Regions from separate parts of the Candidatus Neomicrothrix parvicella Bio17-1 genome, predicted to be linked through region 1. Evidence: predicted binding sites of a transcription regulator. Region 1 holds the regulator's gene; the other holds the start of a gene.

Evidence for each region. Region 1 encodes LexA, which represses DNA repair genes until DNA is damaged. Its sites were predicted from a motif close to CGAACNNNNGTTCG; they were not measured.
Region 2: a site for LexA is predicted at 2,316-2,329, ahead of uvrA (excinuclease ABC subunit UvrA). Genes of this name have one in related genera too.

The regions. Positions count from the first base shown of each region.
Region 1 is NZ_AMPG01000001.1:235,514-251,828, forward strand. Features, by position in the region: gene MPARV_RS0101190 (N-6 DNA methylase) at 1-361, opposite strand, end outside; gene MPARV_RS0101195 (DEAD/DEAH box helicase) at 502-1,671, opposite strand; gene MPARV_RS0101200 (serine hydrolase domain-containing protein) at 1,774-2,610, shown strand; gene lgt (prolipoprotein diacylglyceryl transferase) at 2,655-3,719, opposite strand; gene MPARV_RS0101210 (CarD family transcriptional regulator) at 3,732-4,235, opposite strand; gene MPARV_RS0101215 (vitamin B12-dependent ribonucleotide reductase) at 4,453-7,218, opposite strand; gene MPARV_RS20595 (dihydrofolate reductase family protein) at 7,765-8,517, shown strand; gene nrdR (transcriptional regulator NrdR) at 8,519-8,974, opposite strand; gene MPARV_RS0101230 (LysM peptidoglycan-binding domain-containing protein) at 9,020-9,556, opposite strand; gene lexA (transcriptional repressor LexA) at 9,779-10,477, shown strand; gene MPARV_RS0101240 (DapH/DapD/GlmU-related protein) at 10,508-11,581, opposite strand; gene dapE (succinyl-diaminopimelate desuccinylase) at 11,683-12,816, opposite strand; gene MPARV_RS0101250 (hypothetical protein) at 12,773-13,498, opposite strand; gene MPARV_RS0101255 (hypothetical protein) at 13,552-14,217, opposite strand; gene MPARV_RS0101260 (aminotransferase class I/II-fold pyridoxal phosphate-dependent enzyme) at 14,269-15,366, opposite strand; gene hflX (GTPase HflX) at 15,398-16,315, opposite strand, start outside.
Region 2 is NZ_AMPG01000002.1:1,583-15,957, forward strand. Features, by position in the region: gene uvrA (excinuclease ABC subunit UvrA) at 1-2,283, opposite strand, end outside; gene MPARV_RS0108185 (acyl-CoA dehydrogenase family protein) at 2,400-3,608, shown strand; gene aroC (chorismate synthase) at 3,633-4,748, shown strand; gene MPARV_RS0108195 (acyltransferase family protein) at 4,773-6,743, opposite strand; gene uvrB (excinuclease ABC subunit UvrB) at 6,843-8,879, opposite strand; gene cobS (adenosylcobinamide-GDP ribazoletransferase) at 9,054-9,824, shown strand; gene MPARV_RS22485 (histidine phosphatase family protein) at 9,833-10,450, shown strand; gene cobT (nicotinate-nucleotide--dimethylbenzimidazole phosphoribosyltransferase) at 10,447-11,499, shown strand; gene cobO (cob(I)yrinic acid a,c-diamide adenosyltransferase) at 11,504-12,082, opposite strand; gene MPARV_RS0108225 (carboxymuconolactone decarboxylase family protein) at 12,095-12,442, opposite strand; gene MPARV_RS0108230 (patatin-like phospholipase family protein) at 12,450-13,379, opposite strand; gene MPARV_RS0108235 (helix-turn-helix transcriptional regulator) at 13,474-14,190, shown strand; gene MPARV_RS0108240 (TrmH family RNA methyltransferase) at 14,195-14,375, opposite strand, start outside.

The DNA of each region.
Region 1 (16,315 bases):
GCACATCGGGATCCAGGTCGGCACCGACCAGCCGGCTCAGGATCCCCCCCACCGAGGTCGATCGGCCATCAGCGCCCGCCTCAACCCACAGATGCCGGGCAACCGCCACCAGAAACGCACCGGCGCCGCACGCCGGATCGAGCACCACCTCGCCGGTCCGGAAGCGCTCGCCAACGCGGATTGACGCCGCAAAGTTCACCAGGCCCGACGCGAGCGCCGGACTGGTGAAATGCACGCCGGCCGAACGCCGAACCGCATCGGCCAGCATCAACTCGTACAGGGGTCCGAGCAGGTCACAAATCGCCGCACCGGGCGGAGGGTCCAGCGCCGCAGCAGCGCCCCCGGCCAGGTGGTCGGTCACGTCACACCACGACGGCAACTCGCTTGGGGCACGACCGTGTACGGCCAAGGTGGCGACCGCCGACAGCGGCGACACACCGTCGGCTCGAAAATCCGACGCGGTCCGGGTGAGCCAACGCGCCGTCGGATCGGCGAGGACGTTCAGATGACTACTGCGTCTGGCGAGTCGAAGGCCTCGAGATGAGCCAGGCGTGGGTCGTTGGAGAACACCTCATACATCGGAAGCTCCAACCCCAGACGACGTTGAATGCGCCGCACCTCGAGCTCGTCCTTCCACAACACCAGGCTGACCACATGCCCTGAGGCGCCCGCACGCGCCGTGCGCCCCGATCGGTGCAGATAGGTCTTGTGGTCGGCGGGCGGATCGAAGTGAATGACCACCTCCACATCGTCCACATGGATGCCCCGCGCAGCCACGTCGGTTGCCACCATGGCGTCCAGCTTGCCCTTCATGAAGTTGGAGAGGGCCTTCTCACGGTGCTTCTGTGGCACTCCGCCGTGCATGGCCTCGGCGTTCACCCCCAGGTCGTTCAGTTCTTGGGCCACCCGGTCGGTGCCGTGCTTGGTGGAACAGAACACCAACGTGCGCCCCGTGCCCTGAATGATCGCCGCAGCCACCTTTGGCTTGTCCCGATCGTGCACCTTGAGGAAGGCGTGGTGCATTTCAGCCACCGTCTGCCCCTTAGAGGCCACCTCGTGGAAGCTGGGGTTCTCCTGATAGCGGCTCACCAAGGTGTTCACCACGCCGTCGAGCGTCGCAGAGAACAGCAGGGTCTGGCACTTGCCTTCGACATTGCGCAGAATCCACTCCACCTGCGGCAAGAAGCCCATGTCGGCCATGCGGTCGGCTTCGTCGATGACGATGTGGGTCACCTCGGAGAGGTCGAGCGCGTCCCGGTCAATCAGGTCGATCGCCCGGCCAGGCGTGGCCACGACCAGTTCGACTCCACGGTTCAGCGTCGAGATCTGCTTCTCGATGGGTGCCCCGCCATAAATGGCGGTGACCCGAACGTCGGTCCCCTCACCCAGCGGTGCCAGTTCATCGCGTACCTGGGTGGCCAACTCCCTCGTGGGTACCAGGCAGATCGCCTTCGGCCGCTTCGGTCGGGCCGTTTCCAGGCGCTGGAGCAACGGCAAACCGAAGGCCAGGGTTTTCCCGGAGCCGGTTTTGGCCTTGCCGAGTACGTCTCGGCCGGCCAAGGCATCGGGGATGGTCAGGGTTTGGATGGGAAAGGGCGAGGTAATGCCCCGCTCGGCGAGAGTGTCGACCAAAGCAGGGTCGACGCCAAGATCAGCAAAGGTTGTTGTCATGTTGGGTGATCACGATACTGCCAAGTGCCTCCCGCACCACGATCGGCGGCACAAACCCGACCTGAGACCGGTGGATTCAAGGCTTCGCCTACCCTCGGCCACATGGGATCCCCAGCTGGCTTTGAGCAACGCGTCATCGGCGCCCTGGTCGATTCACCGACAAACTGGGTGGTGGCGGTGGCGGGGCCACAGGGTCCACCGCTGTCGGTGGGGGACCCACACGCATCCTTTCCGCTGGCATCGGTCACCAAACCCCTCTCGGCCGCCGCACTCTGGCTCGCCGTCGAGGAGGGCACGGTCAACTGGGACGACCACGTGGGCCCTCCGGGTTCCACGTTGGCGCACCTGCTGGCCCACGCGTCCGGACTGCCGCTCGAGGGTCACACCCCGGTGGCCGCGGTCGGCACCCGGAGGATCTACTCCAACACCGGGTTCGAGTTGGCTGCCGAACACCTGGCTGCGGCAAGCGGACTCACGCTTGCCACCTACCTGCATGAAGGCATCTGCGAGTCCCTCGCGATGACCTCCACCCGCCTGACGGCCAGCCCCGCGTGGGGCGCAACCTCCACCGCAGCCGACCTGATTCGCTTCGGCCAGGAGTTGCTCGGACCCAGCGTGCTCACCCGGGCGACGATCGACCACGTCACCAGGGTGGCCTTCGGACACCTGGATGGCGTGCTGCCCGGCTACGGGCGCCAGACACCCAACCCGTGGGGGCTGGGCATCGAGGTGCGGGGCGACAAGGCGCCACACTGGACCGGATCAAACAACTCGCACCATACGTTCGGCCACTTTGGACGGTCCGGCACGTTCATCTGGGTCGACCCCATCGCCAGGCGCACAGCAGTGTTCTTGGGTGACCGCGATTTCGGGCCGTGGGCAATCGAAGCCTGGCCGACAATCAGCGACGCCGCACTCGACCTCGAACTGCCCGGCTGACCCAGAACCGCAGCGGCCCCCGGACGCCTCGGACTTCCGTTGATTTAAGTTTTCGGCGACTCGGAGTCGTCGAGGGCACCGGCCTGATCGCCCGCCTCTGCATGTTCCTCGGGCCCGGCAACAGGATCCGCCGGCTCAACCTCATCCGGGTCGATGCTTCCGGCGTCAGGGGCAGCCGCTTCGGTCTCCTCAGCTGCGGCGTCGGCGGCGTGGGGATCATCTCCATCCTCAACGGACCCGGCCTCCACCGAAAGAAACGGCTCCACCGCCAATGCTTCGGCAGTGGCGGCATGCGACCGAAGCGGGCCCTTCCACAACACAATCACGACGCCGATCGTGATGCCGACGATCGAGGTCCAGATATTGACTCGGATACCGAAGACCTCGGTGGCGGTGTCGGAGCGCATCGCCTCGATCCACAGCCGCCCCAGAAAGTAGAGCGCAACGTAGGCCCCCAGAAGCTTGCCTTTACCCAGCCTGCGCTTGGAGTCGATCCACAGCAGCACCCCCACCACGCCGAGGTTCCAGATGAGTTCATAGGCAAACGTCGGGTGATAGGTCTCGAAACCAGGGACGTAACCGTCGAGGGGCATACCACCCTTGGGTTCCACCTTCAGAGCCCAAGGAACCGTCGTGGGGCGGCCAAAAAGCTCCTGGTTGAAATAGTTGCCGAGGCGTCCGATGGCCTGCGCCAAGGGCAGCCCGGGTATCGCAGCGTCGACGCAGTCACGCCAATCGACACCCATCCGGTATCCGACAAAGATGCCCACCGCCACACCTGCGATGATTCCGCCCGGGATGCCCAGACCGCCGTTCCAAATCTCGAACGCTCCCGGAATGAGGCTTCGCTCGCACCTGGGCTGACCGCAGTAGAGACGGTCGTAGTCGGTGATCACGTGATAGATCCGCGAGCCGATCAGGCCCGCCGGCACCGCCCACAGGGCGATCGCAGAGATCTGCTCCGGATCGTTACCGCGCGCCGCCCAACGCCGCCGCGCCAACGCAACCGACGCCAGGACCCCCAGTGCGATCATCAGCCCGTACAAGCGAAACGGCCCGAGCGAATCGAAGGGAGGGGCGGGTATGAACGCCGGTGCGGCTGACATCATGGCGTGACCGACTTAGACGTCGCTCGGTTCGGCGGTCAGCGTGTCGATCACCTTGTCGAGAGCGTCCTCCTCGGTGAGGTCGAGTGCGAAACTCAACTCCGACACGAGGACGCTGCGAGCCTTGAGGAACATCGACTTCTCACCTGCGGACAGACCTTTGGCCTGATCGCGAAGCGAGAGGTTCCGCACCACCTCGGCAACCTGATAGACGTCGCCGGACTTCAACTTCTCCTGGTGGTTCTTGAACCTACGACTCCAGTTGGCCGGTTCGCGGATGTCACGCTTTGCGAGGAGATCGAAGAGGTCCTCGACCTCGTCGCGGCTGATGGGCGGCCGCATGCCCACGTCGTCCACCTTGGCGGAGGGTACCGAGATTGTCACCCGGGTCTCTTCACGCTTGACCTCGAGGACGAGGTACTCGGCGTCCTCCCCATTGAACTCCCTCGTCTCCTTACGGACGATGATCGCCGCTCCGTGATGGGGGTAGACAACTCGGTCACCAACGTCAAACGCCACAGACACCTCTATCGAAGAACGGATGGTTCGGAGCAACGCCCCGAAAGGGAACTCAACAGTTTTGCACGGCTCAGGCCCACGCGCCCAGTCGCCGCGGCGAGCCGATCATGATTTCCGATGACCAAACCGGCTCATGGGGGTGATTGCAGGTCGCTCAGGGCCGGTCCGGCCCCTTCTCTCCCCGGAGACGGCAGGCTTGATTCGCCCTCCGGTTGGTTTAGGAACAGCCGGAGGTCGATCCACACTCAGGGCATGCGTGGCATGAGCCCGAGCGAACCATCTGCACTCCACACTGCATACACAACGGTGCGTGGGAGTCCTGCGAGGCGCCTCGGGGCGGCCCGCCGGAGGTGCTCGCACCAACGTCGATGGGCGCCAGGTCCTGGCCGGTCACCGTCTCGACGGCCCCCTCCTCGACGCCCGGCAGTGTGGGCTGGAGACGCTCCGAGACCGAGAAGATGCCCAACTCGGCGCGATCGGTCTCGCTGAGGTAGTCCAGTGCCAGCCTCCTGAACAGGTAGTCCATCAGGCTGTTGGCGATGCGGATGTCCGGATCGTCGGTCATGCCGGCCGGCTCAAAACGCATGCCCGTCAAGCCTCGCACGTACGACGCCAGCGGAACGCCGTATTGCAGACCGTGACTGACCGAGATGGCGAAGGCGTCCATGATGCCTGCCAGGGTCGAACCCTGCTTGGACACCCGAACGAACAGTTCGCCCGGCCGACCGTCGTCGTATTCTCCGACCGTGGCATAGCCCTTGCAGTCGGCCACCCGGAACTCGAAGGTACGTGACCGCCTGGAACGTGGCAGGCGGTCCTTTGCCCCACGGATCACGGCGGTATCCGGTGCCACCGGCGCGGTGGCATCACCCACAGCCGGCGTCGGGTCCTTACCGGCCGACAGCGGCTGTCCCACTTTGCAGTTATCGCGATACACCGCCACCGCTTTGATGCCCAGCTTCCACGATTCGATCAGGAGCGCCTCCAACTCTCCGACGGTCGTTTCCTCCTTCAGGTTGACCGTCTTCGAGATCCCTCCGGAAAGAAACGGCTGGACCGCAGCCATCATGCGCAGATGACCGAGCGCCCCAATCGTGGGGCGACCCATGGCACACGCAAACACGTCGACGTGCTCGGCCCGAAGGCTGGGGGCACCAACCGCCGTGCGTTCCTCAGCGATGTAGGCGACGATGGCGTCGATCTCGGCGGCGTCGTAGCCCAAGCGCCTCAGGGCACGGGGCACGGTCTGGTTGACGATGGCCATGGTGCCACCACCGACGAGCTTCTTGGTCTTCACCAGGCCCAGATCGGGCTCAATGCCGGTGGTGTCGCAGTCCATCATGAAGCTGATCGTGCCGGTTGGGGCCAAGACCGATACTTGGGCGTTCCGCACCCCGACCCGATCGCCCATCTCGATGGCCTCATCCCAGGCCGCTGCCGCAGCCGCATTGAGTGCCGTCGACGACTGCAGCGTGGAGAGACCCGCCAGGGCCTTGCGGTGTGCCCGGAGCACACCCAGTTGCGGCTCACGATTCTCGGCAAAGCCGGCATACGGGCCAAGACGCTCGGCCAGATGGGCCGAGGTTCGATAGGCGGCACCGGTCATCAGGGCGGTGATCGAACCGGCCCAGGCCCGTCCAGCCTCGGAGTCGTACGGCAACCCAAGAGCCATCAGCAAAGCGCCCAGGTTTGCGTATCCCAGGCCGAGCTGACGGAAGCGGCGCGTCGTTTCACCGATCGCTTCGGTTGGGTAGTCGGCGTTGCCCACCAAGATCTCTTGAGCGATCAACGTGATGTTGACGGCGTGAGCGAACCCATCGATGTCAAACTCTCCATGCTCGTCCAGAAAGGACAACAGGTTCAGGCTGGCCAGGTTGCAGGCCGAGTCGTCCAAATGCAGGTACTCGCTGCACGGGTTTGACGCGTTGATCGGACCGGTGACCGAGGCTGTGTGCCAACGGTTGATGGTGGAGCTGAACTGCACACCCGGATCCGCGCATTCCCAGGCGGCCTCTGCGATTTGATGGAGCAGCTCACGAGCCCGAACCGTGCGAAGCACCTCGCCGGTTGCCACCGATCGCAGTGCCCACTCGGCATCGGACTCCACGGCCTCCATGAACTCGTCCGAGAGCCGAACCGAATTGTTGGCGTTCTGGTATTGCACCGAGTGGGAGTCCGCGCCGTCCAGGTCCATGTCGAAACCGGCGTCGGCCAACACCCGGGCCTTGCGTTCCTCAATGGCCTTGCACCAGATGAAGTCCTCAACGTCGGGGTGTTCAACATCCAGCACCACCATCTTGGCGGCACGTCGGGTGGTACCACCCGATTTGATCGTGCCGGCCGACGCGTCGGCTCCCCGCATGAACGACACCGGCCCCGATGGCGAACCGCCGCTGGAGAGCCGCTCGTAGGAGGACCGAATGCCCGACAGGTTGACGCCGGCGCCGGAGCCACCCTTGAAAATCACCCCCTCCTCCCGGTACCAGTTGAGGATCGAGTCCATCGTGTCCTCGACCGAGAGGATGAAGCAGGCAGAGGCCTGCTTCGGTGCACCCTTGACTCCGATGTTGAACCAAACCGGCGAGTTGAAGGCCACCCGTTGGTGCACCAGCAGCCACGTGAGTTCCCCCGAGAACGCGAGCGCCTCGGGTTCGTCGGCGAAGTAGCCGCCTTCGACGCCCCAACCCGTCACCGTCGACACCACCCGATCGATCACCTGCCGAAGCGAGCTTTCGCGCTCCGGTGAATCCATCGGACCTCGGAAGTACTTCTGCGCCACGATATTGGAGGCGTTTTGCGACCAGGACTCTGGAAACTCAACATCGTCCTGCTCGAACGCGGCCTCACCGGTGCGGTAGTCGGTGATTCTGGCGTCCCTCCGACCCCAGGTCACGTCGGCATAGCCGTCATCGTGTCCCGACGTGAACCGACGCTGCACGGCGGCGCCGGTTGTTTCCGCTGGTCTGGCTGTAACGGTGCTCATGGCGAACTCCTCGACGTGGATGGTCGGTGGCGAGCTGGTTGGTGACCGGGTCCCATGTCAACCGAAATCGCGGTCGAACGGGTTTGACCGTTGCATGGGCGGAAGGGGGGGGATCCCGAAACATCGACCCGGCATCGGGCCCGAAGCCCTAGCCGGTAGAGATTTTTCCTCATCCCAGGTGTTGTCAACCGAGGGTTGACTTGCCAGCCACCACCGTCCCGACCGCCCATGCAACGATCGCTCGGACCACCCTAGAGACCGCGCCATGGGTCCTGTCGAGCCCAGATTCTGTGGGTTGGCTGTGGAAAGAGCCTCGGTTGTCCACAGGGGAGATTTCAGGCTGTGGGCAACCAGGCAGCCCATTCGCTGATAGCGCTTGCGGCCCAACGCGTTCAAACGACCAAACTCGCCGACCGGTATAACTGAACTCGGTACGCGGGGCCGACCCGAGCCCAATCCACATGGTGTGGATTGTCCGCGCTCAGTGACGCTCGGAACTCCGTTCGACACCATCCAAGAAATTCTTTCGGGGGCTAGGGTCGAGCCGTGCCACCGCTGGAATGCATCAACCCTGAAACCTCGCCGTTGGCCATGTGGCACAAGCTCCGCGTCGAAGGGCGGCACGGTTCCCGTCCCCGCCCGTGGACACTGGCCAATATGGTCAGCTCGCTCGATGGCAAAGCCGCCTTGAACGGCCGAAGCGGCAAACTGGGTGGGCCACTCGACCGGGTCATGTTTCAGGCGATCAGGGCTCTGGCTGACGTTGTGCTGGTGGGTGCCCAAACCGTCCGAACCGAGCGTTATGGGCCCATCCAGCTGTCCCAAGACCTGCAATCGGCCCGCAGCGACGCCGGCATGGCCCCCAACCCGCTGCTCGCCGTGCTGTCTCGAACGCTGTCGCTTCCGAACGGCAGAGGATTGCTGGACGCCCCGGAAGGACTGGTGCTGATGACCGGCGCCGACGCTCCGCCCGATCGGATACGCCAGGCCGAAGACGCCGGTATCCGCGTGGAACAGCTTGGGGAGTCTGATTCGACCGTGGCCGCCGCCCTGGACCGCCTGTCCGAAACCGGTGCAAACGTGGTGCTGACCGAGGGCGGCCCATCGGTGCTGGCCGACATCATCGAGGCTGATCGGCTGGACGAGTTGTGCCTGACGCTGGCCCCCCGCCTGCTTGGAGACGGCCTCAACCTGATCGAGAGGTCCGGCCTGGAAGGACGACGCTGGCAGCTTCAGCATTGCTGGGCCGCCGACGATGACCTCTACCTCAGCTATCAGCGCCCAGCCGCACAGGACTGACTCAGTCCGACACCTTCGACAGACGGCCCAGCTCGGCCTGAAAGTCGCCGAGGCCCTGGAACGCCTTGTAAACGCTTGCGAAGCGTAGGTAGGTGACGTCGTCGGTCTGTGCCAGACGCTCCAGCACCAGACGGCCGATGTCGGCCGTCGACGCCTCCACCCCGACGGTTGAGAGCGCCTCCTCAACAGCGGCGGCGAGCACACCCGCGTCGGCGGCCGACACCGGCCGTCCCTTCGCCGCCGACAGCACGCCGGCCTCGATCTTGGACCGCTCGAACGGCTGCGTTGTTCCGTCGCTCTTGATAACGACCAACGGCGCCTGCTCCACCCGCTCGAAGGTGGTAAACCGTGCGCCGCAACCGGCGCACTGACGGCGACGACGAATTCCGGCGCCATCATCCACCGACCGAGAATCAACCACCCGGTCTTCAGGTTCACTGCACCGCGGACAACGCACGAGGTGGCACGGTAACGCCCCCCGGCCTCAACTGCACGATGCCACCTACCCGGCCGGAAGGACCACACGTTGGCCTACCAGCAGTTGCTCACCATCGTTGAGCTCCACCAGCGAAGCCACGGTGTCACGGATATCACCCGGGCGGTCCAATTCGTTCGCCAACGACCACCACGTATCGCCGGGAACAACGACCCGCGTCGTCAGAGCCTGCGAGGCCCCGGCCTCGTTCGACGAACCACCGAACACGTCGCCCGCAACCGCAACCACCGCCCAGAGCAGCGCCAACAGCAACAGCGCCGCCACCGCTCGACGTCGGAGGTACACGAACCGATGCGTACCGCCCGGAACCACCCGCTCATCCACGGGAGGCGCCGCATCGACCAGGCCACCAGAACCCCGCAGGCTGCTGGACGCCGGTGTCGGCAACCGTTGCACGGCATGCAACTGGCCCATGCGTGCTCGGACGGCAGGGTGCGTCGAGGACCAGGTGGGTTTCGGGGCATCGCCGCCCTCGATCACCTGGAGGTTTGGCCGAGTGGTGCGGCTGGAACGGTCGGGATCGGATGTCTGAAGTGCAACCATGTCTCAAGCTTCCTCATGGGGTGTGACAACGAGCCGTTGTCGTCGTGTGCACGCTCGGGTGCGATCGAACAAACCCTCGAACGAACGAACGTTCGAATAGCATGAGGAACGCGCGTTCGACTGTCAAGGGCCAGTCGAGCAAATGTTCGTCGAACGAATGTTCTTGCACGTCGACGGTCACCGGGCTAGGGTGGGGAACGCTCGTTCGACCGAGGAGACCTCATGTCCCACAGCAACCCAGCAAACGACCAGTCACGTGGTCGGAAGGCAACGTCTTCGGCCTCCGCGTCAAACACCGATCCCCTGACGGCGCGTCAGCGTGAGGTTCTCGACTGCGTGATCGACTCGGTGAGCACCCGCGGTTACCCACCGTCGGTTCGAGAAATCGGGACCGCTGTCGGGCTCACCTCCCCCTCAACCGTGCACTCACATCTCGCCACGTTGCAGCGACTCGGCTACTTGAAGCGTGATTCCACCAAGCCACGTGCCATCGAGGTTCATACCGACGGCAAAGCCGATGTGGCCGAGCGGCGCCCGGTTCGCCATGTACCCCTCGTCGGCTCGGTGGCTGCCGGCACGGGAGTCATAGCGCAAGAGCAAATCGAGGAGATGCTTCCGCTACCGGCCGACCTCACCGGAGACGGCGACCTGTTCATGCTGACCGTCCGCGGCGACTCCATGGTTGACGCCGGGATCTTTCATGGCGATTACGTCGTGGCGCGCCAGCAAACCACTGCCGATCGCGGCGACGTCGTCGTGGCAGGCATTCCCGGCGAGGAGGCCACGGTCAAGACGCTCACCACACATTCGACAAAGGGCACCACGCTCACGCCCGCCAACGCCACCATGTCCCCCATGAACTTTCCCCCCGGAGAAGTGGTGATCTTCGGCCGCGTGGTGACCGTGCTCCGCAAACTTTGACACTGCCCAAATCCAGGCTTGGGCGCAGGGTCAGTTGTTGTGAAGCTCTTGGTTGAGCCCGCCCCAGTCCGGCACCCGGGGGACCATCTCCACCGAGCCGGTCGTTGAGTTGCGACGAAACAGCATCTGACTTCCTCCGGACAATTCGCGTGCCTTACGAACCGAGCCGTCCTCCATGGTGACCTTTGTGCCTGCAGTGAGGTAGAGACCGGCTTCGATCACGCAGTCGTCTCCTAGCGAGATTCCACAACCGCCGTTGGCACCAACGAGACAGCGTCGGCCCAGGCTGATGACCTCCTTGCCTCCTCCGGAGAGGGTTCCCATCACCGATGCCCCGCCCCCAAGGTCAGACTGGTCGCCCAGCACCACCCCCGATGAGATGCGACCCTCGATCATGGCTGCGCCCAGCGTGCCCGCGTTGAAGTTGACAAACCCCTCGTGCATCACGGTGGTGCCTTCGCCCAGGTAGGCCCCGAGCCGCACCCGTGCGCCGTCGGCGATACGAACCCCGGCGGGTACGACGTAGTCGACCATCCGAGGGAATTTGTCGACCGAGTTCACGGTGATTTGGCGGCCCTCGGCCCGAAGACGACTCTGAACCTCGGCCAACGTGTCCGGGTCGGCCGGACCCTGGCTGGTCCAGGCCACCGTTGACAACCGTTCGAAGAGTCCCTCCAGGTTGATGCTGTGGGGGGTGCGCAGCCGGTGCGACAGCAGATGAAGTCTCAGGTAGGCATCATGGGCGTCCACGGGCGGAACGTCCAGACTGTCGATGAATGTGACGATCACGGCGAGACGAGTGCCCAGTCCGGGGTTCTCGGCAAATCTGCTTTCTCTGAGGGTGGCGAGGCACCTCCGGTTGGCCTCGTCGGCCCCGCCTGTGGTTTTCAGCTCCATGACCACCTCGGCCAACCGGTTCGGCGAAAACGTCAGCGTGCCGGAGCCCCCGGCATGTTGGCCGTGGCGCGCCAGCACCTCGGCCACATCGGCGTGCGTGCCCAGATTGACCACCGCGAAGTTGCTGTCGAGCACCTTGGTTCCGTCACCGGCGGACGAAAACGTCGCCGTACCGATTCCGAAGGCTGCTAAGGGATGTGCTGGCATCGGAATGCTCCGTGATGGGTCGATACCCGGTTTGCGCAACGCAAGCCAGGATGGGTCTGCATCCTATGGAGGCGGCTCGCCTGCCGTTCAAGCCCGTACGGTCAGGGAGCGCTCACCCCGTTGCGCAACAGGTCGACCATGACCGTCCAGACCCTGTCGATACTGGCGCGCTCCAGGTGCTCAGCCGCGGTGTGGGCTACCACGGGATCGCCCGGGCCAAAGTTGGCCGCCGGGATCCCGCGCTCGGCGAAGAACGCAGCGTCGGTCCACCCCAGTTTTGCCCGCACCTCAAGATCGTGGCGGCGAATCGGATACGAGAGCAAAGGGTGGCTGAGGCCCGGAGGTGCGGCACGGGCCCGGTCGACGACGGTCAACACGTCCAGATCGGTCATGGACGGTGCCACGAACTGCCGTAAGGCGGCTTCTGCCTGGGCCAGACTGCGGTCGGGCGCAAAGCGGTGCGCCACGGTGACCACAACCCGATCGGGCACCACGTTGCCGGCAACACCACCGTTGATCGCAACCGCCTGAAGCGCCTCGTGATAGGTGCAACCATCGATCGTGGGCCGTCTGGCAACCCAGTCGTCCAGGCGGGTGAGCAATGCACCGGCGCGATGGATGGCGTTCTCACCCATCCATGCCCGAGCCGTGTGAGCCCGACGACCACGGAACTCAATTTCGATCCGAACAGAGCCCTGACAACCGGCCTCCAACGCACCGTCGGTGGGCTCTCCTAGGAGGGCCACATCGCCCTCCAACAAGTCGGGGCGCTCCCGTTGCAATTCCAGCAGGCCGGAATGAACAGTTGCGATCTCCTCCCTGGCATAAAACACCCATGTGACGTCCACCGCAGGACGTTCCACCCGGCGCGCCAACTCCAACATCACCGCAAGTCCACCCTTCATATCGGCGGAGCCAAGCCCCCACAGCACGTTGCCCTCGGTTCGAGGAGTCGCGTTGCCATTGGCGGGCACGGTATCGAGGTGTCCACCCAGAATCAGCCGGTTTGGTCGGTCGAGGTGGGTGCGGGCCACCACGTTGTCGCCCACCCGGTCCACGCTGAAGTGCGGCCGACGGTCGGCGACCTTCTCGAGTTCCTTCTCCACGAGGTCGGCGAGTTGCGCCTCGTGGCGACTTTCCGAAGGAATCGAGATCAGCCCGCTCGTGGCCGCCAACAGGTCGGGATCGGAGTCAGTCGCCACGGTCGCCTGTGCCTTGATTGCCCAGATCGCCATCGCCGTGTGGTCCAGAGGGCCCCGAGGCGTCGGGTGGAGGAGACACGTCGCGGAAGGGCTGCGATGCCGGCGGACCCCATGGGTGGTCGGGAGGGCCCTGTCCTTGGCCATCACTTCCGCGAAGCGATTTCAGGGTGCGCGAACGAAGCCACACCGATGCAGCTACCAAACACGCACCCAGGGCCATACCAGCAGCGGCCGGGGTCAGACCGAGCAGCACCCACAGGGCATCAGTCGATCGGTCGACACGATCCACCACCACACGGTCATCGGAGTTCGGCGCATCCTCCTTGGCATTTGCACCAGATTTCACGTCAAGGGTGTAGGTGCCGGATCGGGGTATCGTGACCGTGCGAAACGTGATGTAGCTGCGTTGATCGACGGACGTGCTGAACACCGTATCCGGAGTGTCGAGGCTGAGTTCGCCGACCTCAGAACTGATCGTCACGTCCAGGCTGCGGGGTACCCCCACCGAGGGCGCCTCCTGCTCGTAGTAGAGGTCGTAGGTACCGGGGCGGTCGACGGTGAAGCTCTCCGATGACGGCACACGCTCACGCGCAACGGCGTTCTTGGATGGACTGCCGAGACGTTCCGCCGACCCGTCCGAGAGCCACTGCGTGGTGAGGAACCCCAACATCACCGCCACCCCGGCCGCCCACAACAGGCCCATCGACCAGCGCATGGTTCTGAGCCAAGCCTCGTCATGAATTGGCCCCGAGGCGTCGTTCGATGTGTTCACGAACTTCCGCCACTGCGGTCGCTTCTGCTCTGAACCAGCGCCCGGACCCGGGCACGATCACGCGCTCGTCCAACTCCAACCACCACTCCGGATCCGAGAAGGGCTGCCACGGCGCCGCCGATACCCCCCCACAGCATCAGGTCGATTCCCCGAGAGTCGGAATTGGGGTCGGCGACCACCACCGAGACGTTGCTTCCGGTCAAGGTGCCATCGGGATCGACGGTCACCGTGTAGTCCCCCCCAACGACTTGGAATGAGCCGATGGGGATCAGTTCGGTGGACATCCCCGCATGACGAGGAAGGTTTGGCTTGGGATCGACCTCGACCTCGCCGTCCCCGCGGATCACGATGGGATCGAGATAGCCCGGAAGCGCCGGGTCACCCGACATCGTTGAGCGCTCCAGGTAGATACCCAACCGGCCGGAGCGGACCGGCGAGGAAAACTCCACCTGGCCGGGGAAGTCCGAGCGCCCCAACGTCTCGGGGCCGCCGTCGGAGAGGAATCCCACGACGACCAGGGTCACCCCGATGATGATCCCGGCCAACGCCAGCCCGGCGCCGCCGTAGACCCATGCCACCGATGGCCTGACCGCCTGAGGGCGGGTGGAGGCACCAGGCATCTGCGGGCGCGGTTGGGCCGACGGGATCATCGTCTCCATCATCGCAGCCGCACCGGTCAACGTGCGGGCATGGGTACCGATTGGCCCGTCAACTCAACCGCCTCGCACCAACGCTGCACCATCTGCAAGAGCTGCGATTCGGCGGGCCGCCTCGACGATCTCGTCATCAGGCCGAACAGCGGCGAGACGAATCCGCCCAGCTCCGTCCGGTCCATAGAGGATGCCGGGTTGAACAAGAACCCCGGCGGCGGCAAGGCGGGCGGCAGCCGCCCGATCGTCTCCGCCGACCTTGGCCCACAGGTAGAAACCACCCGCGGGAAGTTCCACATCCGCCAAACCGGCCTGCCTGACCGACTCGGCAAGCACCTCCAGTCGGTGGCGGTATCGATTCCGCTGCTCGGCGACGTGTGACTGATCGCACCATGCCGCGACGGCAGCAGCCTGCATCGGCCCCGGCACCACCAGGCCCAACTCCCGCCTCCGCTCACCCAAGGCAGCGACCAATTGTGCGTCGCCCGCGTAACAGCCCACTCTGCCTCCGGCCAGGTTGGAGCGCTTCGACAGCGAGTGAAGCGCCAACAAACCTTCGCCTCCAGAGGACAGCACAGTTGATGCGGGAAGCTGGTCCTCACCTGCAGGGCCCCCGCTCCACGTGTACTCGAGATAGCACTCGTCGGAGCACACGATGATTCCTCGCTCGCGTGCCCAACTCGCAACCGCACCGAGGTCGTCAAGGCCACCGGCCGGGTTGCCGGGCGAGTTCACCCAGAGCAGGCGAGCCCTGGCGGCATCTTCAGGTTCGACTGCGTCCAGGTCGAGGGAGAATCGACTCGTCATCGGCACCCGGACCACGCGACAGCCCGCCAGGTCCGCTCCAACCGCATAGGTGGGATACGCCACCGCTGGAACGAGGACCGTGTCACGGTGCGAAGCGACCAGCGGCCCCAGCAGCAACGCAAGGCTGCCAACGAACTCCTTCGTTCCCACGCAGGCCGCCACCGCATCCGGTGAAATCTCCAGGTCCAGGCGTCGCCGCATCCAATCCGAGGCCGCAGCGCGGAACTCGGGTGAACCCACCGACTTTCCATAGGGTCCGAGCGAGTCCCCTGCGGCGTTCATCGCCCGGACTGCGCAGGCGGGCGGTGGGTCACACGGTGAACCCAACCTGAGGTCGATTGGCCCGTCGATCATGGCCGTCCGACCTCCGACATGATCATCGCCATCACTCCCCCACGGCCACCGGCTCGAACTCGGAGAACCGGCCTCGTTGTTCCTCCGGCAGCCGGGTCCTCATGACCATCTGTTCCTCCTCCGACACCTCCGAGAGCACCTCGCCGAGTGCATGAACCGCAGCGATCACATCGCCGCGCGCCCACGGGATGTGCAGCTCGATCACGGGCCGCTGCGAGCGCAGTCGGTCACCGATGGCTTGGACCAGCCCGTCGATTCCCTGCCCGGTAGCGGCCGAAACAGCCACCGAGCCGGGCGTGGCCGCAGCGAGACGGGCCGCGTCGGCCCCACGATCGGCCTTGTTGAAAACCAACAACTCAGGCCGATCACCGCCGCCGATCTCGGCCATAATGGCCCGAACGACGGCGATCTCCCCGGCCGGGTCCGGCGCTGAGGCATCGACCACGTGAACCAGCAAATCGGCCTCGGGCACCACCGAAAGTGTGGTCTTGAACGCTTCGACCAGTTCGTGAGGCAGCTTGCGAACGAACCCAACGGTGTCGGTCAACAGCACCACCTCGCCACCGGGCAGCGCGAGCTTGCGGGTGGTGGGATCGAGGGTTGCGAACAGGCGGTCCTCAACGAGCACGCCGGCGTCTGTCAACCGGTTCTCCAACGATGACTTCCCCGCGTTGGTGTAGCCGACGATGACGACGTGGGCCACGCCCGACCGGCGCCGCGCCTTCGACTGCGTCGACCGATGTTGTCGCACCTCGCGCAGCTCCGCCTCCAGCTTGTGGACCCGTCGGTCCAGGCGCCTGCGGTCTGTCTCCAAGGCCTTCTCACCGGGACCGCGGCGTGCGCCGCCCAAACCGCCTGCCTGCTGTGAAAGCGCCTTGCCCCGTCCCTTCAGCCGAGGTGCCAGGTAACGCAGCTGGGCCAGCTCAACCTGGGCCTTGCCCTCCTGGCT
Region 2 (14,375 bases), on a different contig from region 1:
GAAGTGCATCTCGATCTTCAAGGTGCCGTCGCCCGAACAGGCCTCGCAGCGGCCACCCTTGACGTTGAAGCTGAAGCGACCCGGCAGGTAGCCGCGCACCTTCGCCTCGGGGGTTCGGGCGAAAAGCTTACGGATGTGGTCGAACACCCCCGAATAGGTGGCCGGGTTGGACCGGGGGGTGCGCCCGATGGGCGACTGATCGATGTCAATCACCTTGTCGACGTGTTGCAGGCCCTCCACCTTTCGGTGGTGCCCCGGCGCCACCTTGGAGCCGTAGACGTGTTGCATCAACGAACGCATGAGGATGTCGTTGATCAGGCTGGATTTACCTGAGCCGGACACCCCGGTGATGCACACGAACGAGCTCAGGGGAATGCCGATGGTGAGGTTCTTCAGGTTGTGCTCGCGGGCGCCGACGATGCGCAGCCAACGGTCGCCGGGGGCTCGGCGCCGATCCGGCACCTCGATCATCATGTTGCCGGACAGGTACTGGCCGGTGAGACTCTTCTTGGACTTGAGGAGGCCCTTGACGGCACCGGCGTACACCACTTCGCCGCCGTGCTCCCCAGCGCCCGGGCCCACATCGACCACGTAGTCGGCCGCTCGGATCGTGTCCTCGTCGTGCTCGACCACGATCACCGAGTTGCCCAGGCCCCGAAGCCGTTCCAGCGTCTCGATCAACCGATGGTTGTCGCGCTGATGCAAGCCGATCGACGGTTCGTCCAGCACGTACAGCACACCGACCAGGCCGGAACCGATTTGGCTGGCGAGGCGGATGCGCTGGGCCTCGCCCCCGGACAGCGTGGCCGCCCCCCGGTGCAGGTTGAGGTAGTCGAGGCCGACGTCCACCAGGAAGCGAAGGCGCGCGTTGATCTCCTTGAGCACACGTTCGGCGATCAGCAGTTGCCGGTCGTCCAGCTTCATCACCGACAGGCGATCGGCTGCGTCCGAGATCGACATCGACGACAGGTCGTGCACGTTCAGGCCGTCCAGCGTGACCGCCAGCGCCAGCGGGTTCAGCCGGGCACCGTCACAGTGCGGGCAGGCAACCTGGCGCATGTAACTCTCGGCCTGCTCCCGCGCCCAGTCGCTGTCCGCCTCGCCGTGTCGCCGCCGCAAATACGGGATGGCCCCTTCGAAGTTCGCCTGGTAGCTGCGAGTGCGCCCATAACGGTTCTTGAACTGCACCTGCACCTTCTTGGTGGTGCCGTGCAACAGCGTTTTGCGAGCCTTGGCGGGCAGATCCTCCCACGGCGTGTTCAGGTCGATGTCGCGCTCCTCGCCCACCGCTTCCAACAACCGGTGGAAGAACTTGGCGTGTCCGGATGCCCACGGGGAGATCGCTCCCTGGGCCACCGTCAGCTCGGGGTCGGGCACCACCAGGTCGGCATCCACCTCAAACACCGTGCCCAACCCGTCACAGTGCTCGCACGCGCCGTAGGGCGAGTTGAACGAGAAGTTGCGCGGCGAGAGTTCCTCGAAGCTCTTGCCGTCGGAGGGACGCGACAGCTTCTCGGAGAACGTCAGCGTTTCCGGTTTGCCGTCCTTGGGCACCAGTTCGACCATGGCCAGGCCCTCGGCAAGCCGCAACGCGGTCTCCATCGAGTCGGTGAGGCGACGCTCGATGCCGTCGCGCAACACCAGACGGTCGACAACGACGTCGATGTGGTGGATCTCGTAGCGAGCCAGGCCGTTGTCAACGCCCAACGCCACCAGGTCGGCCAGTTCCTTGACCTCGCCGTCCACCCGCACCCGGACGAAGCCCTCCTTGGACAGATCGGCGAAGAGCTGTTCGTAGGTGCCCTTGCGTCCCCGAACCACCGGCGCAAGCACCTGGAATCGGGCTCCCTCCTCCAAGGTCAGGACCCGGTCGACGATCTGCTGGGGCGTCTGGCGCACCAGTTCCTCGCCGGTCTCAGGGTCGTGCGGCACGCCCACGCGGGCAAACAGCAGCCGCAGGTAGTCGTAGACCTCGGTGACCGTGCCCACGGTGGAGCGCGGGTTGCGTGACGCCGACTTCTGATCGATCGAGATCGCCGGCGACAGGCCCTCGATGAAGTCGACGTCGGGCTTGTCCATCTGGCCGAGGAACTGGCGGGCGTAGGCCGACAGCGACTCGACGTAGCGGCGCTGACCCTCGGCGTAGATCGTGTCGAATGCCAAAGACGACTTGCCCGAGCCCGACAGTCCGGTGAAGACCACCAGCTTGTCGCGGGGCAACTCCAGGTCGACATTGTGCAGGTTGTGTTCCCGGGCGCCTCGAATGCGAATGGTGTCTGCCACGAGGCTGCACACTACTACCGCCACCCAGTCGGGGAACACCTGTTCGCAACCGGTTGGGGTTCCATCCGGCGCGATGGCACCACCCGCCCCTACTTCTCAGCCCTACCATGGCCCACATGGACTTCGACCATTCCGAACGTGCCCACATCGTCATGGAGCAGGTGGAGCGCTTCATCCGCGAACGCGTGGTCCCCAACGAGGCCACCTATCAGGAACAACTGACGGGAAGTCCCGACTGGACCCGGTGGCGCGTGCCACCGATCGTCGAACAACTCAAGGGGCAGGCAAAGGAGTTGGGACTGTGGAACCTGTTCCTCCCAGACGAGACCCACGGTGCCGGGCTGAACAACCGTGACTACGCCCCCGTCGCCGAGTTGACCGGCCGCAGCTTTCTCGCTCCGGAGGTGTTCAACTGCGCCGCACCCGACACCGGCAACGCGGAGGTGCTGGTGCAGTATGGATCGGAGCTTCAGAAAGAACAGTGGCTGCTGCCGCTGCTGGACGGCGAGATCCGCTCGGGCTTCTCCATGACCGAGCCGGCGGTCGCCTCCAGCGACGCCACCAACATGGCGGCGACCGCCGAGGTGGAGGGCGACGAGGTGGTGCTCAACGGCCAAAAGTGGTGGACGAGCGGCGCCGGCGACCCCCGGTGCGCATTCCTGATCTTCATGGGGGTCACCGACCGGTCGGCCGACCGACATCGTCGACACTCGATGGTGCTGGTGCCCATGGACGCCCCAGGGGTGAAAATCCTTCGGATGCTGCCGGTGTTTGGCCAACTGGGCGAGCCGCACGGCCACGCCGAGATCCTCTTCGACAACGTCCGGCTGCCGGCCGAGGCGATCATCGCCGGTCCGGGGCGTGGTTTCGAGATTGCCCAGGGTCGGTTGGGTCCAGGCCGCATCCATCACTGCATGAGGGCGATCGGAGCGGCGGAACGAGCGCTCGAGCGGCTCTGCGAGCGGGCCGTTGCCCGCGTGGCCTTTGGCAAGCCCCTGATGAACCTGGGGGGCAACCGGGACATCATCGCCAACTGCCGAATGGCCATCGACCAGGCTCGGCTGCTGACCATGAAGGCCGCCTGGGAGCTGGACACCCAGGGCACCTTCGGCGCCCTGGTGAGCATTTCGGCCATCAAGGTGGTGGCCCCCAACGTCCTGCAACAGGTGGTCGATGCGGCCATCCAGATCCATGGCGGCGAGGGCGTGGCAGACCCCGAACTCAGCTACCTGATGGGTATGGCCCGGGCGCTCCGCCTGGCCGACGGTCCCGACGAGGTGCACCGCGCCATGGTGGCCCGCCTCGAGCTGGGCAAGTACTCCTAACCGGTCCTCGGCGATACTGGTGCCATGTCCAGCACCACCGGCCGGTTGTTCCGCGTCACCACCTTCGGCGAGTCACACGGCGTGGGTGTCGGCTGCATCGTCGACGGGTGCCCGCCGCGGCTGGAGTTGGACCTGGCGGCGATCCAGGCCGACCTCGACCGGCGCCGGCCGGGGCAGAGCCGCCTGGTGACCCAACGCCAGGAGGCCGACGAGGTTGAGATCCTGTCGGGCGTGGCGATGCCCGGGCCCGAGGACGGTGCCGACCGACCTCCCGTCACGCTGGGCACACCGATCGCCATGCTGGTGCGCAACGCCGACCAGCGGCCCGGCGCATACGGACACCTTTCCGACGTGTACCGGCCCAGCCACGCCGACTACACCTACGACGCCAAGTACGGGGTTCAGGCGGCCTCCGGCGGCGGTCGGGCCTCGGCTCGCGAGACGGTCGGCAGGGTGGCCGCCGCCGCACTCGCCCGCCAACTGTTGGCGCAGGCGGCCGATATCGAGGTACTGGGCTGGGTCAGCAGCGTGGGCGACATCGAAGCCGTTGTCGATCCGGAGTCGGTGACGCTCGCCTCGGTCGAGGCCGGTCCAACCCGCTGTCCCGACCCCGACGCCGCACGACGCATCGAGACGGCGATCGATCAGGCCCGCCGCGCCGGCGACAGCCTGGGCGGCGTGGTCACCTGCGTCGCCCGCCGCGTACCGGCCGGGTTGGGAGATCCGGTGTTCGACAAGTTGGATGCCACGCTGGCGACCGCGTGCATGTCGCTACCGGCAGCCAAGGGGTTCGAGGTGGGTTCGGGCTTCGGGGGCACCGCGATGACCGGCAGCAGCCATAACGATCCGTTCGTTCCAGGGGCCCATGGCCGGCCCGACGTCACCGCCAACCGCTCGGGCGGTATCCAGGGTGGCATCTCCAACGGTGCCCCGGTCATCTGCCGAGTGGCATTCAAGCCCACTGCCACCATCGGAAGCGAGCAGGACACCGTCAATCGGGGCAACGAGGCGGTGAAGCTGGCGGCCAAGGGTCGCCACGACCCGTGCGTGCTGCCCCGCGCCGTGCCCCTGGTCGAGGCCGCCATGCTGCTGTGTCTGGCCGATGCCTGGCTGGCCCAGCGCGCCGTCGACGTTCTGTAACGCGGCGCGGGGGAGCCGCCCCGCTCACAAGGACGGGTTATCGGTGCTCTGTTCGTCCAGCGCCCGGCTTTGGGCGTCGGTCAGCACCGGCCCGAAGTAGGCGTCGATCCAGCCGACGCCCAGATCCATGTTGGGGTGCACTCCGTCCGGGCGCAGATTCAATTGTTGCTCGGCCAGTTGCACGGCGCCGGCGTAGTCCAGCACCACGGTGCCCACGCGCTCGTTGGCCAGCTCGGTGATGATCTCGTCGGTTACCTCCACACGCTGCGGGAAGTCGGTCCCGATCCGAACACCGTTGGCGTCAACCGGTGCGGTCGGTGGCACGTTGCCCACCAGGACGGTGGCACCCTCCGAGCCGACGGCGTCCAGCTTGGCGGCCAGCGTCTTGGTGTACAGGTCGCGAAACCCGGGATCGAGGATCGAGGTCCACTCGCCGTCGATCTCGTGGTCGTACAGATCGATGCCCTCCGACATGTAGATCACCACGTCGGGCTTGGCCTCCTTGACGAGCCCCGCCATGTCCTCGGCGGTGAGGCAGCCGGGCGGGAACGCCATCCTTGACTGACCCGGGGCGACTTGCAGCGCCACCTCGGTAACCGTGCCACAGCCAAGAGCGGCATGGCCGGTGAAGTCGGCGTTGGTGTTGTTCTGCAACCACAGGTCGGTGTTGAACGCCGTGGTGAACCCCACCGAGTCGCCAAAGCCCAACACCTTCGCGCCGAAGTTGACGTCCGCCGGGTCCTGCACCTTCTCGCCGCTGGGCAACGTGACGATTGGTGCACCCAGGTCCTCCACCGTGGCCTCGGCCGACGGCAACGGGATCATCACCAGGCCGGCCACCACGGCCGTACCGGCCAGCCATGCCAGCGGCACCACGGCGGGCACTTTGGGGCGCCATTTGCGAATCGGTTGCTCAATCCAGAACGTGATCGCCGAGGCGACCCCCACCGAGACGCCGACCTGAATGATCACGGTGGCGAGCCTGCCCGTTCCCAGACGTGGCTGAGAGAGCACCTGCAGGATGGGCCAGTGCACCAGGTAGAGCGAGTAGCTGATGCGCCCCAGGTAGGGCAGCGGTTCAGCGGCAAGGGTGCCGGCCAGCCCGATGCGGGCCTTCGGTCCGACGTGCGCCACCCCCACGATCAGCACGGCCCACACCGCACCGCCGACGATCAGGATCCCGTGGGACACCAACGGGCTCTCCGGCGGCAGGGTGACGACCGCGACGACAAAGGTGATCAACGCAGGCAGCGACAGGCTCGCAGCCCACTTCCCAAGCCGCGCTCCAAACCGTTGGTGCAGCGCCCCAAACAGCACGCCGAAGAGGATCTCGGCCATCCGGGTGTCGGTGCCGAGGTAGACCCGCTCGGGGTCCGCTGACAGCAGCAGTGTCATCACCACTGAAACTGCAATGCCCGCCGCCGCTACCGGAATCAGCCGGTCGATGCGTTTGCGCTGCCGCCCAATCAGCACCAACACCACCAGCGGGAACACCAAATAGAACTGCTCCTCGATGGCGAGCGACCAGTAGTGGCGCACCGGCGAGGCCACGCCCAGCAGATCGAAGTACCCGGCGCCCGAGATCAGCGACTGCCAGTTGGCGACGTTGAACAGCGCCCCCAACATCGACCCTCGAAACCCGTTGGTGGACCAGATCGTGGGGTCGAGGTGCTCCAGCACCGCAATCGCAGTCAGGGTGACCAGGGAGGCCGGCGCAAGACGCTTGATGCGACGGCGCCAGAAGGCCGGCGTATCCACCCCACCGGTCGCCTCCACCTCGGCGACCATCAATCGACTGATCAGGTAGCCCGACAGTGTGAAGAACAGGGACACCCCCAGGTAGCCGCCCTTCGCCCAGCCAAAGTCGAGGTGGTAGGCGATCACTGCGGCCACCGCGATGCCACGCAGTCCGTCGAGGGCGGGCAGATGGTCCATCCGTGGACGCGGAGTGACAGCCGTGGACGGAGTCTGGGGAATCGTCTCGGGTGCGCTCATCAGTTCCCTAGCCTGACCGCCACGCCGGCACCGGGCCACTTGCCCCAAAACCAGCGGGGCCGTTGCGTGCTGCGCTCGGGCACCATCACCATCACCCGACTACTTCGACAGTCCGGCCGAGCGGGCCTCCCGCTCGAGTTCCTTCACCTCGTCCCGCAGGCGGGCGGCCTCCTCAAAGCGCAGGTCTGCGGAGGCCTCCTCCATCTCGATGCGCAGCGCCTGGATCAGGCGGCCAAGGTCCTCGGGTGGAAGATCGGCATAGGCCTCGGCGCGGGCTTTTTCGCCCGGCCGCTGCCTGCGGCGGCCGCCGCCGGGGATGGGTGTGCCACCGCCGGCGCCGCGCAGATCGGCAAGAATGTCGGTGACGGCCTTGCGCACCGAGGTGGGGTCGATGCCGTGCTTCAGGTTGTGGGCCTGCTGCAAACCACGGCGCCGGTTGGTCTCGGACAGCGCCCGCTGCATCGAGTCGGTGATGTTGTCGGCGTACATCACCACCCGGCCCTCGACGTTGCGGGCAGCGCGGCCGATCATTTGGATCAACGACGTCTCCGAGCGCAGGAAGCCTTCCTTATCGGCATCCAGGATGGCCATCAGCGACACCTCGGGGATATCGAGGCCCTCCCGCAGCAGGTTGATGCCGACGAGCACGTCGAACTCGCCCAGGCGCAGGTCGCGGACCAACTCGATGCGTTGCAGCGTGTCCACCTCCGAGTGCAGGTAACGCACCCTCACCCCCATTTCCAAGAGATAGTCGGTGAGGTCCTCGGCCATCTTCTTGGTGAGCGTCGTGACCAGCACACGCTCGCCCTTGGTCACCCGCTCGTCGATGCGGGCCATCAGGTCGTCGATCTGCCCCTTGGTGGGGCGCACCTCCACCTCGGGGTCGATCAGGCCGGTGGGGCGCACAATCTGCTCGACCACGCTGTCGGAGTGCTCGATCTCCCACTTCGACGGCGTCGCCGACAGCAGCACGCACTGGTTGACGCGTTGCTCCCACTCCTCGAACCGGAGGGGCCGGTTGTCGGCGGCCGATGGCAGCCGAAACCCGTGCTCGATCAGGTTCGCCTTGCGAGACCGGTCGCCGGCGTACTGCCCGTGGATCTGGGGAATGGTGACGTGACTCTCGTCGATGACCATCAGAAAGTCGTCGGGAAAGAAGTCGAGCAGTGTGTTGGGCGGCATCCCCGCCGCCCGTCCCTCCATGGGCGCCGAGTAGTTCTCGATGCCGTTGCAGAAGCCCATTTCGGCGAGCATCTCCAGGTCGTACTCGGTGCGCATGCGCAGCCGCTGCGCCTCCAACAACTTCTGCTCCCGCTCGAACAGTTGCAGTTGTGACGCCAGTTCGGTTTCGATGCGCCCGATCGCCGCCCGCATCTTGTCTTCCGGTGTGGCGTAGTGAGTGGCCGGGAAGATCTCCAGCTCCTCCTGGGTGCGCACGCGTTCGCCGGTCAGCGGGTCGACGATCGAGATCGTCTCGATCTCGTCGCCAAACAGCTCGATACGCACCGCCGTCTCCTCGTAGGCCGGGTGGATCTCGATCACATCGCCCCGCACCCGAAACTTGCCCCGCACCAGGTTGAGGTCGTTGCGCTCGTACTGCATGTCCACCAGGCGACCCAGCAGCTCGCGCTGGTCGACCGACTCCCCCACCCGCAGCGCCAGCAGCTGCCGCGCGTAGTCCTCGGGCGAACCCAGCCCGTAGATGCAGCTGACGGAGGCCACCACGATCACATCGCGGCGGGTCAGCAGGGCCGAGGTGGCCGAGTGGCGCAACCGATCGATGTCGTCGTTGACCGATGAATCCTTCTCGATGAAGGTATCGCTGGAGGCGATATAGGCCTCGGGTTGGTAATAGTCGTAGTAGCTGACGAAGTACTCAACCCGGTTGTCGGGGAAGAACTCGCGATACTCATTGGCGAGCTGGGCGGCGAGGCTCTTGTTTGGCGCCAACACCAGCGTTGGCCGCTGCACCTGCTCGATCATCCACGCCACCGTGGCCGACTTGCCCGAGCCGGTGATGCCCAGCAGCGTCTGGTAGCGCTCCCCCGCGTTGATGCCCTTTGCCAGAGCAGCGATGGCTTCTGGCTGATCCCCCGCCGGTTCAAACGCTGCGTGCACTTTGAACGGCCGCACCATCTTGGGCGCAGCCATCGCCTGGCGCAGCGGTGGCGGGGTTGGCGGGGCACTGGATTTGGGCACGGCGACAGACTACGACGGCACTGGGACATTCAAGCGGCGAGCGATTGCCGGACCGACGGGCGGATGTGGCACCTTCTCGTGTCGATGATGCCTCCCGCAGCGAGCCCGACGGTGAGCCCCACCGGCCCCCGGCGCTGGGCGCACCTCGCTGCGGTGGCGATGCAGTTCCTCACCCGCATCCCGGTTCGGCTCACCTCGGTGAGCGACGATGACCTACGCGGCTCGCAGGCCTTCTTCCCGCTCGTCGGGGCGGTCGTTGCGGCGGTCGGCATCGCCGTCCGGGCCGGGCTTCAACCCCTGGTGGGCGCAGCACCCGCCACGGTGACCGCGGTCGCTGCGGCCGTCGTCGTCACCGGGGCGTTTCACGAGGACGGACTGGCCGACACCGCCGACGGCCTGTGGGGCGGCTGGACCCCGGAGCGCCGGATCGAGATCATGCGCGACAGCCGGGTGGGGACCTACGGCGCCGTCACGCTGATCGCCTCGCTGCTCTACCAGGTGATGCTGCTGGCGCAACTCCCCCTGGCGACGTTTGCGACGGTGATGCTGGCCGGCCACGTCATCGGCCGGGCGGCGGGCGTGGCGCTGGCAGCGTCGCTGGCGCCGGTGTCCGATCAGGGGCTGGGCGCCAAGGTCGCCGGACGTGGCGGCACCGCAACCGCCGTGCTGTGCTCGAGCGCAGCCGTCGCCGCCGCCGTGCTCGCCGCAGGGTGGTGGTTCTGGGCGCCGCTCGTCGCCGGGGCCGTCGTCATCGTCGCCACCCGTGCGCTGGCCCGAGCCAAGCTCGGCGGGCTGACCGGCGACGTGCTGGGCGCAGTCACCCAGGCGACGATGCTGGCGGTGATGACCGTGCTCGTCGCGCTGTGGCGCCACGGCTGGTGAGGCCGCCCATGGGCCCCACGACAGTGACGCTCGTGCGGCATCTCGCCGTCTCGTCCGAGGTGGAGGGCCGCTGCTACGGCCAGCGGCTGGACCCGGGCCTGGCCGACGACGCCGCTCCCCCGGCGCCGCAGCTGAGTGCACTGGCCCAAGTCGCCCTTCGCCGCACCTCGCCGGCCACCCGGGCACGAGCGACCGCAGCGCTGATCGACGGCGGCCCCTGGACGGAGGACGCCGCCTGGGCCGAGCGCGACTTCGGCGAGTGGGAGGGTCGCCGCTGGGACGCGTGCTGGGCCGACGTTCCCGCCGCAGCGCTCGACAGCGCTGAGGCCTACCTCGGCTTCGACCCGCCCGGAGCTGAGCGGTACGACGCGGTCGCTGTGAGGGTGAGCGGCGCTCTCGATGCATTAGCGGCCGGCCGCCATCTGATCATCACCCACGCCGGGCCGATTCGCGCAGCCCTCAGCGCCACCTGCGGCTGGGGCCCCGACCAGGTGTTTGCCGCCACCATCGGCCATGGTGGCGTCGTCGTTCTCAACCATGGGCAGGACGGATGGACCGCACGGATCGGCCTGCCCGGCACCGACGATCGGGAGGAACACCCCAACCCCGCCAAAGGACCGACTTGAGCTTTTCCGCAGCAGATCTCGCCGAGCTGGCACGGTCGGTTCCCCCGCCCGACTCCGATGCCGGCCGCTCCGCCAGCGCCCGGGTGGATGCGCTGGCCACTCCCCCAGGGGCCCTCGGCCGGCTGGCCGACCTGGCGATTGCGCTCGCCGCCGCCACCGGCGTGTGCCCGCCCGTCGCACCCGTTCGGCCGACGCTGTTGATCGCCGCTGCCGACCACGGGGTGCACCGGCAGGGCGTCACCATGTGGCCCCAAAGCGTGACCGCAGCGATCGCCGACGCTGCCGTCCGCGGCGACGCCGCCTCGGCGGTGCTGGCCGCCGGCGCGGGCGCCGAGTTGGTCGTGCTCGACGTCGGGATCATCGAGCCGACGGTCGCTCATCCCCGGCTGCTGCGAGCACAAGTGGCGCCCGGCACGGCCGACCTCACCACCGGACCGGCGATGACCTCCGACCAGGCGCTGGCCGCCGTCGGAGCCGGGGCCGACGCGGCCCGCAACCTGATCGCCGGCGGCGCCGACCTGCTGGCGGTGGGCGACATCGGCATCGCCAACACCACCTCGACCGCCGCCCTCACCGCCGCGTTCACCGGTCGCTCCGCTGCCGAGGCCACCGGCCGGGGTGCCGGAGCCGACGACCCAACCCTTGAGCGCAAACGCAACGCCGTGGCAACGGCGGTCCGGCGCGTCGGTTCCGAGACCGACCCGTTTGTGCTGCTCTGCCAGCTGGGCGGGCTGGAGCACGCCGCTCTGGTCGGGGCCGTGCTCTCCGCCGCCGCCAAGCGCGTCCCGGTCGTGCTCGATGGTGCGATCACCTTGTCGGCCGCCCTCGTCGCCGTCGCCCTGGCACCGTCGCTGAGCGAGCACCTGATCGCTTCGCATGCCCCGGCCGAACCGGCAGGTCCGATCGCTCTGGCCCACCTGGGGCTCGTGCCGATCATCGACCTTCAGCTGCGGCTCGGCGAGGGCTCGGGCGCACTGCTCGCCGTGCCGATCATCCGGGCCGCAGCCGCCGTGGTTCAGCGCACGGCCAGGCTGGACCAGCTCGGCTGACGCCTCAGAAGTCGATGCCCTTCTTGGCCGAGATGCCCGCCTGATAGGCGTGCTTGGTCTCGGCCATCTCGGTCACGGTGTCGGCCAGGTCGATCAGCGCCTGCGGGGCGTCGCGCCCGGTGATCACCAGGTTGACGTGGTCGGGGCGTGTCAGGATCGTCTCGACCACGTCGCCGACGTCGATCCACTCCCAGTTGACCGGATAGGTCACTTCGTCGAGCACCACCAGCGAGTGGTCCCCGGCCGAGATCAGCGCCTTGGCCTGGCCCCAGGCGCTGACCGCCCGTGCCCGGTCGACCGTCAGGTCGGTGGAGTCCCAGGTGAACCCCTCCCCCTCGGTCAACCAGTCGACGCCCAGCTGCCGACAGACCTTCTCCTCCCCGCTGTGCCACGTGTCCGACTTGAGGAACTGCACCACCGCCACCCGCCAGCCGCGGGCCACGCCCCGGATCACCACCCCGATCGCAGCGCTGGTCTTGCCCTTGCCCGGTCCGGTGTTCACCAGCACCAGCGAGGTGGCTCTGGTCAGCTTGGCCGGGCGCGGGTCGGCGGTGGGGACATCGGTCGGATCCTGGTCGTTCATCGATGCGCCCGACTACAGGTCGATGCCGGCAAACTCGTGGAACGCAGCCCAGGCCCGGGGGCCGTACACCGTCGCCGGCCCGCCGTCCATCAGCAGGGCGACCCCGAGTGCGTCCGCCACCTCCTCGGCGGTGGCGCCCTGGGCGGCAACCGCCTTGGCGTGGGTGGCGATGCAACCGTCGCACTGCTTCACCACCGAGATGGCCAGGGCTATCAACTCCTTGGTCTTCGCAGAGATGGCGCCGTCGCCCGTCGTCGCCTGATGAAGCGCCCCAAACGCGCTGTACGCCTCGGGCATGGCGGCGCGCAGCGATTTGGATGGCTCGCGCAGCTTGGCGGCGACGTCTCGGTACTCACCCATCGTGTCCTCATTCCTCGGTCTTGGCGGGTCGCCCGACCATATCCGGCCGCCCCGACAACCCGGCCTGACCGGTGCCATGGTGATGCCCGTGATGATGGAGAGCGAGGAAACGTGCCTGGTGGGGCAGACGGTCGTTGCCAGCCTCGAGCCAAGCGTGAGTGTTGGCGTGGGCGCGGTCGATCAGCTCGCCTGCGTGACCGAAGTCGACCGCGTTCACGCTGAGGGGGCAGAGCGGGGGCGCAACGATGATCTCGACCTCGTCGGCGAAGTGGGCAACCTCGATCACCAGGCGCTGTTCGAGCAGCAGGGTGATCGCATGTGCCGCTGCGTCCAACGGCGTCGAGGGCGGTTCGGACAGGTCGCAGGCAAAGCCGGCGGGCACCACCACCACCCGATCGGCACCCAGCGCCACCGCCTGCCCGACGGCGGTGTTGTTGGAGACGCCCCCGTCGATCAGCAGCCGGCCCTCGTGGTCGACCGGTCGAAACACCGCAGGGATGGCGGCACTCGCCAAAACGGCGGTGGCGGCATCGCCGCTGGAGAGCGCCACCTCCTCCCCGCTGAGCGCGTCGGTGGCGATGATGTGCAGGGGCAGCTGCGCATCTCGCAGGTCGTCGATGGGCAAATGCGTCTCGACCAACCGCCGAAGCGGTCGCATCGAACACAGCGAGGCCCGCTTCCCCGCAAACGCCAGCATCGATCGCAGCGGGTCGAGCGGAAAGACATCCTGGCGGCGCAGGCCCCGCCACAGCTCCGCCAGGTCGGCGATCGACTCGGCGGAGTAACCGTGGGCGCCCAGATAGGCGGCGTTGAGTGCCCCCGCCGAGGTTCCGATCAGCAGGTCGGGCCGCAGGCCTTGCTCCTCGATGGCGGCAAGCATGCCCGCCTGAACCGCTCCGAGGCTTCCGCCTCCCGAAAGGACGAACGCTGTGGTCATCGCTGCACCTCTATCGTCAACCTGCGTTATTGATAGTAGGCCGTCGTTGGTTCTATCGCAATCGAATCTTGCACATAGAGGTACGCTGGCAGTCATGACTGCGAAGCAGCCGCCCACGATCGACCAGATCGCTGCCCTCAGCGTTTTGGGTGAGCCCAGCCGACGCGCGCTCTACGACTACATCGTGTTGGCGGGTGACTGGGTCGGGCGGGACGAGGCCGCCGACGCTGCGGGCATCCAGCGCGGCGTCGCCGCCCACCACCTCGACCGGTTGGCCGAGGACGGCCTCCTCGATGTCGACTACCAGCGTCTCAGCGGCCGCACCGGCCCGGGCGCCGGCCGACCCGCCAAGGTGTACCGCCGTTCGGCGCTCGAGTTCGACATCGCCCTGCCGCCTCGCGACTACGAGTTGGCCGGGCGGCTGCTCGCCGATGCGGTCGTCGACGCCCAATCGAGCGGTGGCGACATCTCCGAGGCGGTCGACCGTGCCGCAGGATTCGCCGGACGGCAACTCGGTGAGGCGATGCGTGCCCGCCGGGGCCGAGCGCGTTCGGCCGCCTCAGCCCGGGCCGCAACCCTGGACGTGTTGCAGGAGCAGGGCTACGAGCCCCTCGAGCAGCCCGACGGAACCGTCGTGCTGCGCAACTGCCCGTTCCACGTCCTGGCAACGACCCACACCGAGTTGGTGTGCGGGTTGAACCACGGCCTCATCAAGGCGGCGGTCGCCCAGGTCGACGACAGCGGCTTCGACGTGCGGCTGGAGCCGGATTCCAACCTGTGCTGCGTCCGCCTGCGGCGAAGCCAGCAGTAGGGCGCTACGACCCGACCCGGGAAATCGCAGCGAACGCGATCGCTGCTGCATGGCCGACGTTGAGCGAGTCGACCGCAGCGCTGATGGGGATCCTCACCCTCTTGGTGGCGGCGCTCAGAACCTCGGGGGTCAGTCCCGGGCCCTCTGCTCCGAGCATGATCGCAACGCGCTGCGGCACATCGGCA